One region of the [Enterobacter] lignolyticus SCF1 genome, then DNA from elsewhere that is predicted to be linked to it. Evidence: predicted binding sites of a transcription regulator. Region 1 holds the regulator's gene; the other holds the start of a gene.
What was found. Region 1 encodes CRP, which controls carbon source genes, mostly activating them, when cyclic AMP is high. Its sites were predicted from a motif close to ATGTGANNNNNNTCACAT; they were not measured.
Positions count from the first base shown of each region.

Region 2: yrbN (protein YrbN) is a predicted target of CRP. The motif match lies at 1,988-2,005, and genes of this name have one in related genera.

Region 1 is NC_014618.1:404,167-408,594, forward strand. It holds gene ENTCL_RS01845 (YccS/YhfK family putative transporter) at 1-1,767, opposite strand, end outside; gene crp (cAMP-activated global transcriptional regulator CRP) at 1,821-2,453, opposite strand; gene ENTCL_RS01855 (OsmC family protein) at 2,760-3,164, shown strand; gene ENTCL_RS01860 (phosphoribulokinase) at 3,232-4,101, opposite strand; gene ENTCL_RS01865 (YheU family protein) at 4,141-4,359, opposite strand; gene ENTCL_RS01870 (hydrolase) at 4,356-4,428, opposite strand, start outside.
Region 2 is NC_014618.1:554,331-558,758, reverse strand. It holds gene ENTCL_RS02705 (DEAD/DEAH family ATP-dependent RNA helicase) at 1-1,908, opposite strand, end outside; gene yrbN (protein YrbN) at 1,901-1,981, opposite strand; gene nlpI (lipoprotein NlpI) at 2,089-2,973, opposite strand; gene pnp (polyribonucleotide nucleotidyltransferase) at 3,081-4,428, opposite strand, start outside.

The DNA of each region.
Region 1 (4,428 bases):
ATGTTCGACGATAAACTGGCTGTGGGTCACCCACAGCTTCATATCCGCCAGATAGTGCGAATTGAAGCCGGGCTCCTGCATGGCCTGGTTGAGCGAGTTAAACAGCGCGTTGTGAGCCTGATTGACCCGCATACGCTGGTAGGCGAGCGTCGGCGCCTGCGGGTCATCGCTCAGGATCAGACGCATCGCGTCCTGGTCGGCCTCCAGCGCGTCGTGGGCGTTTTTGCGCAGCAGGCCGCTCTGCCACTGCGGCCAGAGCCAGACCATCCCGCCAAGCGCTATCAGACAGCCTATTACCGTATCGATAAAGCGGGCGACGATAAACTGCTCGCCGTTGAGGGTCAGCAGCTGCAGCGTGTACACCGCCGTGACGGTAAAACCGACCATCGCCCAACCGTAGTTTTTCCGAATCGTCAGGTAGCTGATGAGCGTAATGAGCAGCATCGCCGCCAGAGTGTAGCCTTCCGGCACGTGGAAATGCAGAGCCCCGGCGGCGATAACCAGTCCGACCAGCGTTCCCGCCGCCCGGTGAAAGATTCTGACCCGGGTCGCGCTATAGCCGTTTTGCGTCACAAACAGCACCGTCATCATTATCCAGTACGGCTTCGGCAGATGCAGCGCCACCCCCATCAGGCTGGCGACGCTCAGCATCACGCTGATGCGCGCGGCGTTGCGAAAGGCCGGTGATTTAAGCGACAGATAGCTTCTGAGCGCAGGGATCAGCGGCAGGCGACGCTCTTTATCCGCCATAAGATTGCGCGGGTACAGCGGCCGCTGGAGGCGCAAAACGCGCGCGATCCGGCTGAAGTGCCAGGCGCAGAACTGCCCGACCGGGTTATCCGGATGCTGGCGGGCGATTTTTTCCAGCGCGCCTATTTGTTTGTCCATTGAAAAGCGCTGCGGGAAGCGGTGGTAGAGGATATCGTCAGCCATTACCCGCAGGCGCGCGGCGACCGTCTGCGCGTTCCAGCGGATCACCGCTTCGGCGTGGCTGCGTTCGACCAGCTTCTGCACCTCTTCCGGCAGGTGCAGGCTGACGGAGATATGCTCCTGCAGATCCATCGCCATCTGAAAAGCGCGCAGCAGGCGCTTATATTCGCTGTTCTTATTGGCCGCGAGCATGTGCAGCTGCTGGTAGCACTGGGTGATCAGGTCAACCGCCTTTTGCTGGCGGTTCAGCAGCGGCGGCAGCGCGGTCGACGGGTCGGTATGCTGGGTCAGCAGGCTGTATTTGGCTTCGCAGTAGTCGGCAAGCTGGCGGTAGAGCAGGCTGAGGGATTCTCTTAGCGGCTGCTCGCGCCACAGGGTGAACCAGAACCAGTTAAATACGCCGTACCAGAGGGTGCCGCAGGCGTAGATCAACAGCGGCTCCCACACCGGCATATTGCCCGCAAGGCTGAGCGTAAAGATGGCGGCGATGAGCGAGGCCGGGAGCAGGCGCGCGTGCAGGCTGCTGAGCTCGGCGGTGACGCCGAGCGTCATGGCAAGCCCGGTGAGGATCAGCGGCAAAGGAACGTCCTGCGCCAGCAGCAGCTGTACCGCCAGGCTGCAGCCGGCAAACAGCGAGCCGCCGATAATCAGGCGCTTGAAAAAGCGCTTATGGGGCGTGTCGAGGCCGGCGACGTTGCAGCAGGCGGGGACCAGGGAAAACAGCAGACCGTAGTTCAGGTAGCCCAGGAACAGGCCGACGGCAACCGGCAGGCAGAGCACCAGCGTCTGCCGCAATGCGTAGTTAACTTCGGGGTGATAAATCAGTCGGCGCCACATGAGTATAAAGACAAAAACGGCGTGTTGCGGGGGCAATACGCCGTGTGGTGGACTTAGCGGGTACCGTAAACCACGATGGTTTTACCGTGGGCGGAGATCAGGTTCTGATCTTCGAGCATTTTCAGGATACGGCCTACCGTTTCGCGAGAACAGCCCACGATTTGACCAATTTCCTGACGGGTGATTTTGATCTGCATACCGTCCGGGTGCGTCATGGCGTCCGGCTGTTTCGCCAGGTTCAGCAGGGTTTGCGCGATACGACCCGTAACGTCCAGGAAGGCGAGGTTGCCGACTTTTTCAGAGGTCACCTGCAGGCGACGAGCCATCTGAGAAGAGAGGCGCATCAGAATATCCGGGTTAACCTGGATCAGCTGACGGAATTTTTTGTATGAAATTTCAGCCACTTCACATGCAGTTTTAGCACGTACCCAGGCACTACGCTCTTGACCTTCTTCAAACAGGCCTAATTCACCGATGAAATCGCCCTGGTTCAGGTAAGAGAGGATCATCTCTTTCCCTTCTTCATCCTTGATGAGTACTGCAACGGAGCCTTTCACGATGTAATACAGCGTTTCTGCTTTTTCACCCTGGTGAATCAGCGTGCTCTTCGATGGGTACTTATGAATGTGGCAATGAGACAAGAACCATTCAAGAGTCGGGTCTGTTTGCGGTTTGCCAAGCACCATGCGCGGTTATCCTCTGTTATAAGCTTTCTCCAGCGGCAGCAATGAGATTGCCACTGGCTTTGCAATCGTATCCTTCCCTGTACCTGGGAAGTCGGCTGTCGGATTTTGATGCAGCCTGTAATTGAGATGTCCTCTGCATACATGCAGTACTTCAATGTATTACTGTAGCATCCCGACTGTTTTAGCATAGCTTTCGCCGCATGTCTCCTGGTGTCTCGCTTCAGCATGACGCAGGTCGCCTTCCGTTGCGAGAAATGTTATGTACGCGTAATCTGTCAGAAAAAATGCAACCAGGAGTTAACGAATATGCAAGCGCGAGTGAAGTGGGTCGAAGGTTTAACCTTTCTGGGTGAGTCAGCTTCCGGCCACCAGATCCTGATGGATGGCAACTCCGGTGATAAAGCGCCAAGCCCGATGGAAGTCGTGCTGATGGCGGCAGGCGGCTGTAGCGCTATTGACGTGGTGTCGATTCTGCAAAAAGGGCGCAACGACGTGACCGACTGCGAAGTGAAGCTGACTTCCGAGCGCCGCGAAGAGGCGCCGCGCCTGTTTACCCACATCAACCTGCACTTCATCGTGACAGGCAAAGCGCTTAAGGATGCGGCCGTATCGCGCGCGGTGGATCTTTCGGCGGAAAAATACTGCTCGGTGGCGTTAATGCTGGAGAAAGCGGTGAATATCACGCATTCATACGAAGTGATTGAGGCGTAATGGAGGGGGCATCGTGCGCGTTGATGCCCTCATCCTGACCCTCTCCTGACCGGGAGAGGGACTATGATCAGGCGATCCGCTTCCCTTCCATCAGCCGCTGCACCAGCGGCGTCATGATAAGCTCCATTGCCAGCCCCATCTTGCCGCCCGGCACCACCAGCGTATTCATATGTGAAATGAATGAGCCCTGCAGCATGGCCAGCAGCCATGGGAAGTCAATGTCTTCCAGATTGCGGAAATGAATCACCACGAAGCTCTCATCCAGCGAGGGGATGCCTTTGGCGGCGAACGGGTTCGAGGTATCGACCGTCGGCACGCGCTGGAAGTTGATATGGGTGCGCGAAAACTGCGGCGTGATAAAGTTGATGTAGTCTTCCATTGAGCGCACTACCGAATCCATCACCGCTTCGCGGGAGTGGCCGCGCTCGCTGGTATCGCGAATGAGCTTTTGGATCCACTCCAGGTTGACGATGGGCACCACGCCGACCAGCAGGTCCACATGGCGCGCCACATCGTGCTGCGGCGTCACGACGCCGCCGTGCAGCCCTTCGTAGAACAGCACGTCGGTAGGCTCCGGCAGCGGTTGCCAGGGGGTAAAGGTTCCCGGCACCTGGTCCCAGGGTACCGCTTCATCGTAGGTGTGCAGGTATTTGCGCGACTGGCCGCTCCCCGTTTGCCCGTAGGTGGTAAAGGTCTGCTCCAGCAGGCCAAAATCATTAGCATCCGGACCGAAGTAGCTGATATGACGGCCTAAATCGCGCGCCTTACGGATGGCCATGTCCATCTCCGGACGGGTGTAGCGGTGAAAGCTGTCGCCTTCCACTTCCGCCGCGCGGAGGTTCAGTTGGGCAAAGATTTTACGAAAGGCGAGGCTGGTTGTGGTGGTTCCTGCGCCGCTGGAGCCGGTTACGGCGATCACCGGATGTTTGGCTGACATGTCGAACAACTCCCTGAATAAGCAATTGTTTTAGTATAGTCAGCCGCGAAACTGGGTGCGGGGCATAATATTGACCGTCTCGTGCAGTTCTGACCACACCAGTACGGCTTCCCCGCGTTGTAGCTGTTGTTTGACGTCGGCGACCTTGTCTTCAAGCGTTCGTTCATGTTCACCATAATCGGTGCCTTCACGCAAGACAAAGCTTTCAATCAGATTATCCAGCGTCTGCGGATCGAGTTCCTGCCAGGGAATGATCATGGCGCGGCTCCTAACCAGCGCGTCAGCCAGTCCGGAATGCGTTGTTCCAGCCACATCTGCGGGCGCCGC
Region 2 (4,428 bases), 150 kb from region 1:
GCTGCCGTTGTCATCACGACGCGGGGCGCGCGGCGCACCGTTGTCGTCACGACGCTGACCGCGATGGCCTTCACGACGTTCGCCGGAGAAGCGACGACCATCGCCACGACCGCCTTCACGACGCTCACCGCCGAAACCACGGCTTTCGCCATTGCGAGCACCGCCACGACGCTCACCGCCGCGGTCAGTGCGCGGCTGCGCATCGCCGAGCAGCTGCATGTTCATCGGCTTGTTCAGGATGCGGGTACGGGTAAAGTGCTGCAGAACCTCGCCCGGCATGCCTTTCGGCAGCTCGATGGTGGAGTGGGTGCCGAAAAGCTTGATGTTACCGATGTAGCGGCTGCTGATGTCGCCTTCGTTAGCAATCGCGCCAACGATATGACGAACTTCAACGCCGTCATCACGGCCCACTTCAATACGGTACAGCTCCATTTCGCCAACGTCACGACGCTCGCGACGCGGACGATCTTCACCGCCACGCTCCGGACGATCGCCGCGCGGGCCGCGGTCGTTACGGTCGCCACGACGCTCGAAACGATCGTCACGGTCACGGAACTCACGCTTAGGACGCATCGGCGCATCCGGCGGCAGGATCAGCGGACGTTCGCCCTGCGCCATTTTCAGCAGCGCGGCGGCCAGCGTTTCCATATCCAGCTCGCCTTCAGCGCTTTCCGGCTGCAGCTTCGTCAGCAGGTTGCGGTACTGATCCAGGTCGCTGCTTTCCAGCTGCTGCTGAACTTTAGCGGCGAATTTTTCCAGACGGCGTTTGCCCAGCAGCTCTGCGTTTGGCAGCTCAACTTCCGGAATGGTCAGCTTCATCAGGCGTTCGATGTTGCGCAGCAGGCGGCGTTCGCGGTTTTCCACGAACAGCAGCGCGCGACCGGCACGACCGGCGCGGCCGGTACGACCGATACGGTGAACGTAGGACTCGGTATCCATCGGAATATCGTAGTTAACCACGAGGCTGATGCGCTCAACGTCCAGACCACGCGCCGCAACGTCGGTTGCGATCAGGATGTCCAGACGACCGTCTTTCAGACGCTCCAGAGTCTGCTCACGCAGCGCCTGGTTCATGTCGCCGTTCAGCGCCGCGCTGTTGTAGCCGTTACGCTCCAGGGCTTCCGCCACTTCCAGCGTCGCGTTTTTGGTGCGCACGAAAATGATGGCCGCGTCAAAATCTTCCGCTTCCAGGAAACGCACCAGCGCTTCGTTTTTACGCATGCCCCAGACGGTCCAGTAGCTCTGGCTGATGTCAGGACGCGTGGTCACGCTGGACTGGATGCGCACTTCCTGCGGCTCTTTCATAAAGCGGCGGGTAATGCGGCGAATCGCTTCCGGCATGGTTGCGGAGAACAGCGCGGTCTGGTGACCGTCCGGGATCTCCGCCATGATAGTTTCAACGTCTTCGATGAAGCCCATGCGCAGCATTTCGTCAGCTTCATCCAGTACCAGACCGCTCAGACGAGAGAGGTCCAGGGTGCCACGTTTCAGGTGGTCCAGCAGACGGCCCGGCGTACCGACGACGATCTGCGGCCCCTGACGCAGGGCGCGTAACTGCACGTCATAACGCTGGCCGCCGTACAGGGCTACCACGTTTACGCCGCGCATATGTTTAGAGAAATCCGTCATCGCTTCAGCAACCTGGACCGCCAGTTCGCGGGTCGGTGCCAGCACCAGAATCTGGGGTGCTTTCAGTTCAGGATCGAGATTGTTAAGCAGCGGCAGAGAAAACGCTGCAGTTTTACCGCTACCGGTCTGGGCCATACCCAGAACATCGCGGCCACCCAACAGGTGCGGGATACATTCCGCCTGGATCGGCGATGGTTTTTCGTAACCCAGATCGTTAAGGGCTTCAAGGATAGGAGCCTTCAGGCCCAGATCTGCAAAAGTGGTTTCGAATTCAGCCATGTAGTACGTGTGCCTCAAAATCAATGGCGGCCAGTCTACATAACTCATCGTGAAAACTAAGGGCAATTTTCATTGAAAAGTGTGAACCGGCTCAAATTAGTTGAATTAACGAACAATAAAGCCCTCACCCGCGAAGGTGATGGCAATCAAAAAAAGATTACGGGCTGAGTTGTTCGTCAGCTATTGCTGGTCCGATTCTGCCAGGTCGTCTTGCTCCTGGCCCAAGAGCGCTAATTCCAACAATGCGTATCGGTGCTCAACAAAGTTATGAACGTTGTTGGCGACCGCCAGTTTGAACAGTGCCGCAGCGCTGTCCTTATCCCCCAGACTTAGGTAGTACTTACCTAAATAGAAGTTGGTTTCACTGAGATGTTCAGCGAGCGAGGTGTTATCCGTTGCGTCAGCCTTCAGGCGATCCATCAGCGTTGCTTCGCTAATGTCGCCGAGGTAGAACTCGACAATGTTCCATCCCCATTGCTCTTTATCGGATTTTTCGTAGCGCTGTTTGAGAGCGACTAACGCCTGCTTTTCGTCGAGCTTCCGCTCAGCGATGTAAAGCCATAGGCTCCGGAAAGGATCGTTGGGATCGTCTTGATAAAACGCCAGCAGATCATCTTGCGCTAACTTAGCACGGCCACCGTAATACAGCGCGATGCCGCGGTTTAAGTACGCGTAATTGTAAGTTGGATCAAGCTCAAGTACAGAATCAAACGCTTCATAGGCAGCATCATAATTGCCTGCCTGCGTTAAATAAATGCCTAAGTAATTGAATACTTCCGGCATATCCGGTCGGATTGCTAAAGCTTGCGAGAAATCATTGCGCGCTAAAGCTCTCAGACCGAGACTATCATACAACACTCCGCGCTCATATAAAAGCTGCGCGCGTTCGTCATCGGTTAAAGCCCGACTGGCAAGAATTTGTTCCATGCGTGCCAGAATCACTTCTTGCTGCAAAGTCGGTTGCAATGGCACCGCGAGGACTTCGCTCTTACGCCAGGCAGAGTTGCTGCATCCTGCCAGCGTGAGTGCTGTCGCAACGAAACACCAGCGCAAAAAAGGCTTCATTTCCCACTCCCGAAGACAACAATTGGATGAACGTCCTGTTCCCCGGCTGCAAACAAGCGTCCTGCCCGGAATACGCCCTCCGCAAACGCGGAGGGCAAATGGCAACCTTACTCGCCTTGTTCTGCTACCGGAGCTTCCGGCGCGACTGCTGGCTGAGACTGCTCGGTCGCTTCTTTAATGCTCAGACGGATACGGCCCTGACGATCGACTTCCAGAACCTTAACCGGTACTTCCTGATTCATCTGCAGGTAGTCGGTCACTTTCTCAACGCGCTTGTCGGCAATCTGAGAAATGTGTACCAGACCTTCCTTGCCGCCGCCGATAGCGACGAAGGCGCCGAAGTCTACGATACGGGTGACTTTACCGTTGTAGATGCGGCCCACTTCGATCTCTGCGGTGATCTCTTCGATACGGCGGATAGCGTGTTTCGCTTTGTCGCCGTCGGTCGCTGCGATCTTCACAGTACCGTCGTCTTCGATTTCGATGGTGGTGCCGGTCTCTTCGGTCAGCGCACGAATCACAGAACCACCCTTGCCGATCACGTCTTTGATCTTGTCCGGGTTGATCTTGATGGTGTGAATACGCGGTGCGAATTCAGAGATATCGCCACGCGGTGCGTTGATCGCCTGCTCCATCACGCTCAGGATATGCAGACGCGCGCCTTTAGCCTGGTTCAGCGCAACCTGCATGATCTCTTTGGTGATGCCTTCAATTTTGATATCCATCTGCAGCGCAGAGATACCGTCGCGGGAACCCGCAACTTTGAAGTCCATGTCGCCCAGGTGGTCTTCATCGCCCAGGATATCGGACAGCACTACGAAGTTGTCGCCTTCTTTCACCAGACCCATCGCGATACCCGCAACGGCGGATTTCACCGGCACGCCTGCGTCCATCAGCGCCAGAGACGCGCCGCACACGGAAGCCATGGAAGAAGAGCCGTTGGATTCGGTGATTTCAGACACCACGCGAACGGTGTACGGGAACTGTTCCATCGTCGGCATAACGGCCAGAACGCCGCGCTTCGCCAGACGACCGTGACCGATTTCACGACGCTTCGGTGAACCGACCATGCCGGTTTCGCCGACAGAGTACGGAGGGAAGTTGTAGTGGAACAGGAAGGTGTCAGTACGCTCACCCATGATTTCATCGATGATCTGCGCGTCACGGGCGGTACCCAGCGTCGCGGTAACCAGCGCCTGCGTTTCACCACGGGTGAACAGTGCGGAGCCGTGAGTACGCGGCAGCACGCCGGTACGAACGTCCAGACCACGGATCATGTCTTTTTCGCGGCCATCGATGCGCGGCTCGCCTGCCAGTACGCGGCTACGAACGACGTTTTTCTCGATAGCGTGCAGGATTTCACCCAGCTCATTAGCGTCCAGGGTTTCATCTTCCGCAACCAGCGTGTCGATGGTTTCGGATTTGATGACGTCAACCTGAGCATAACGCTCCTGC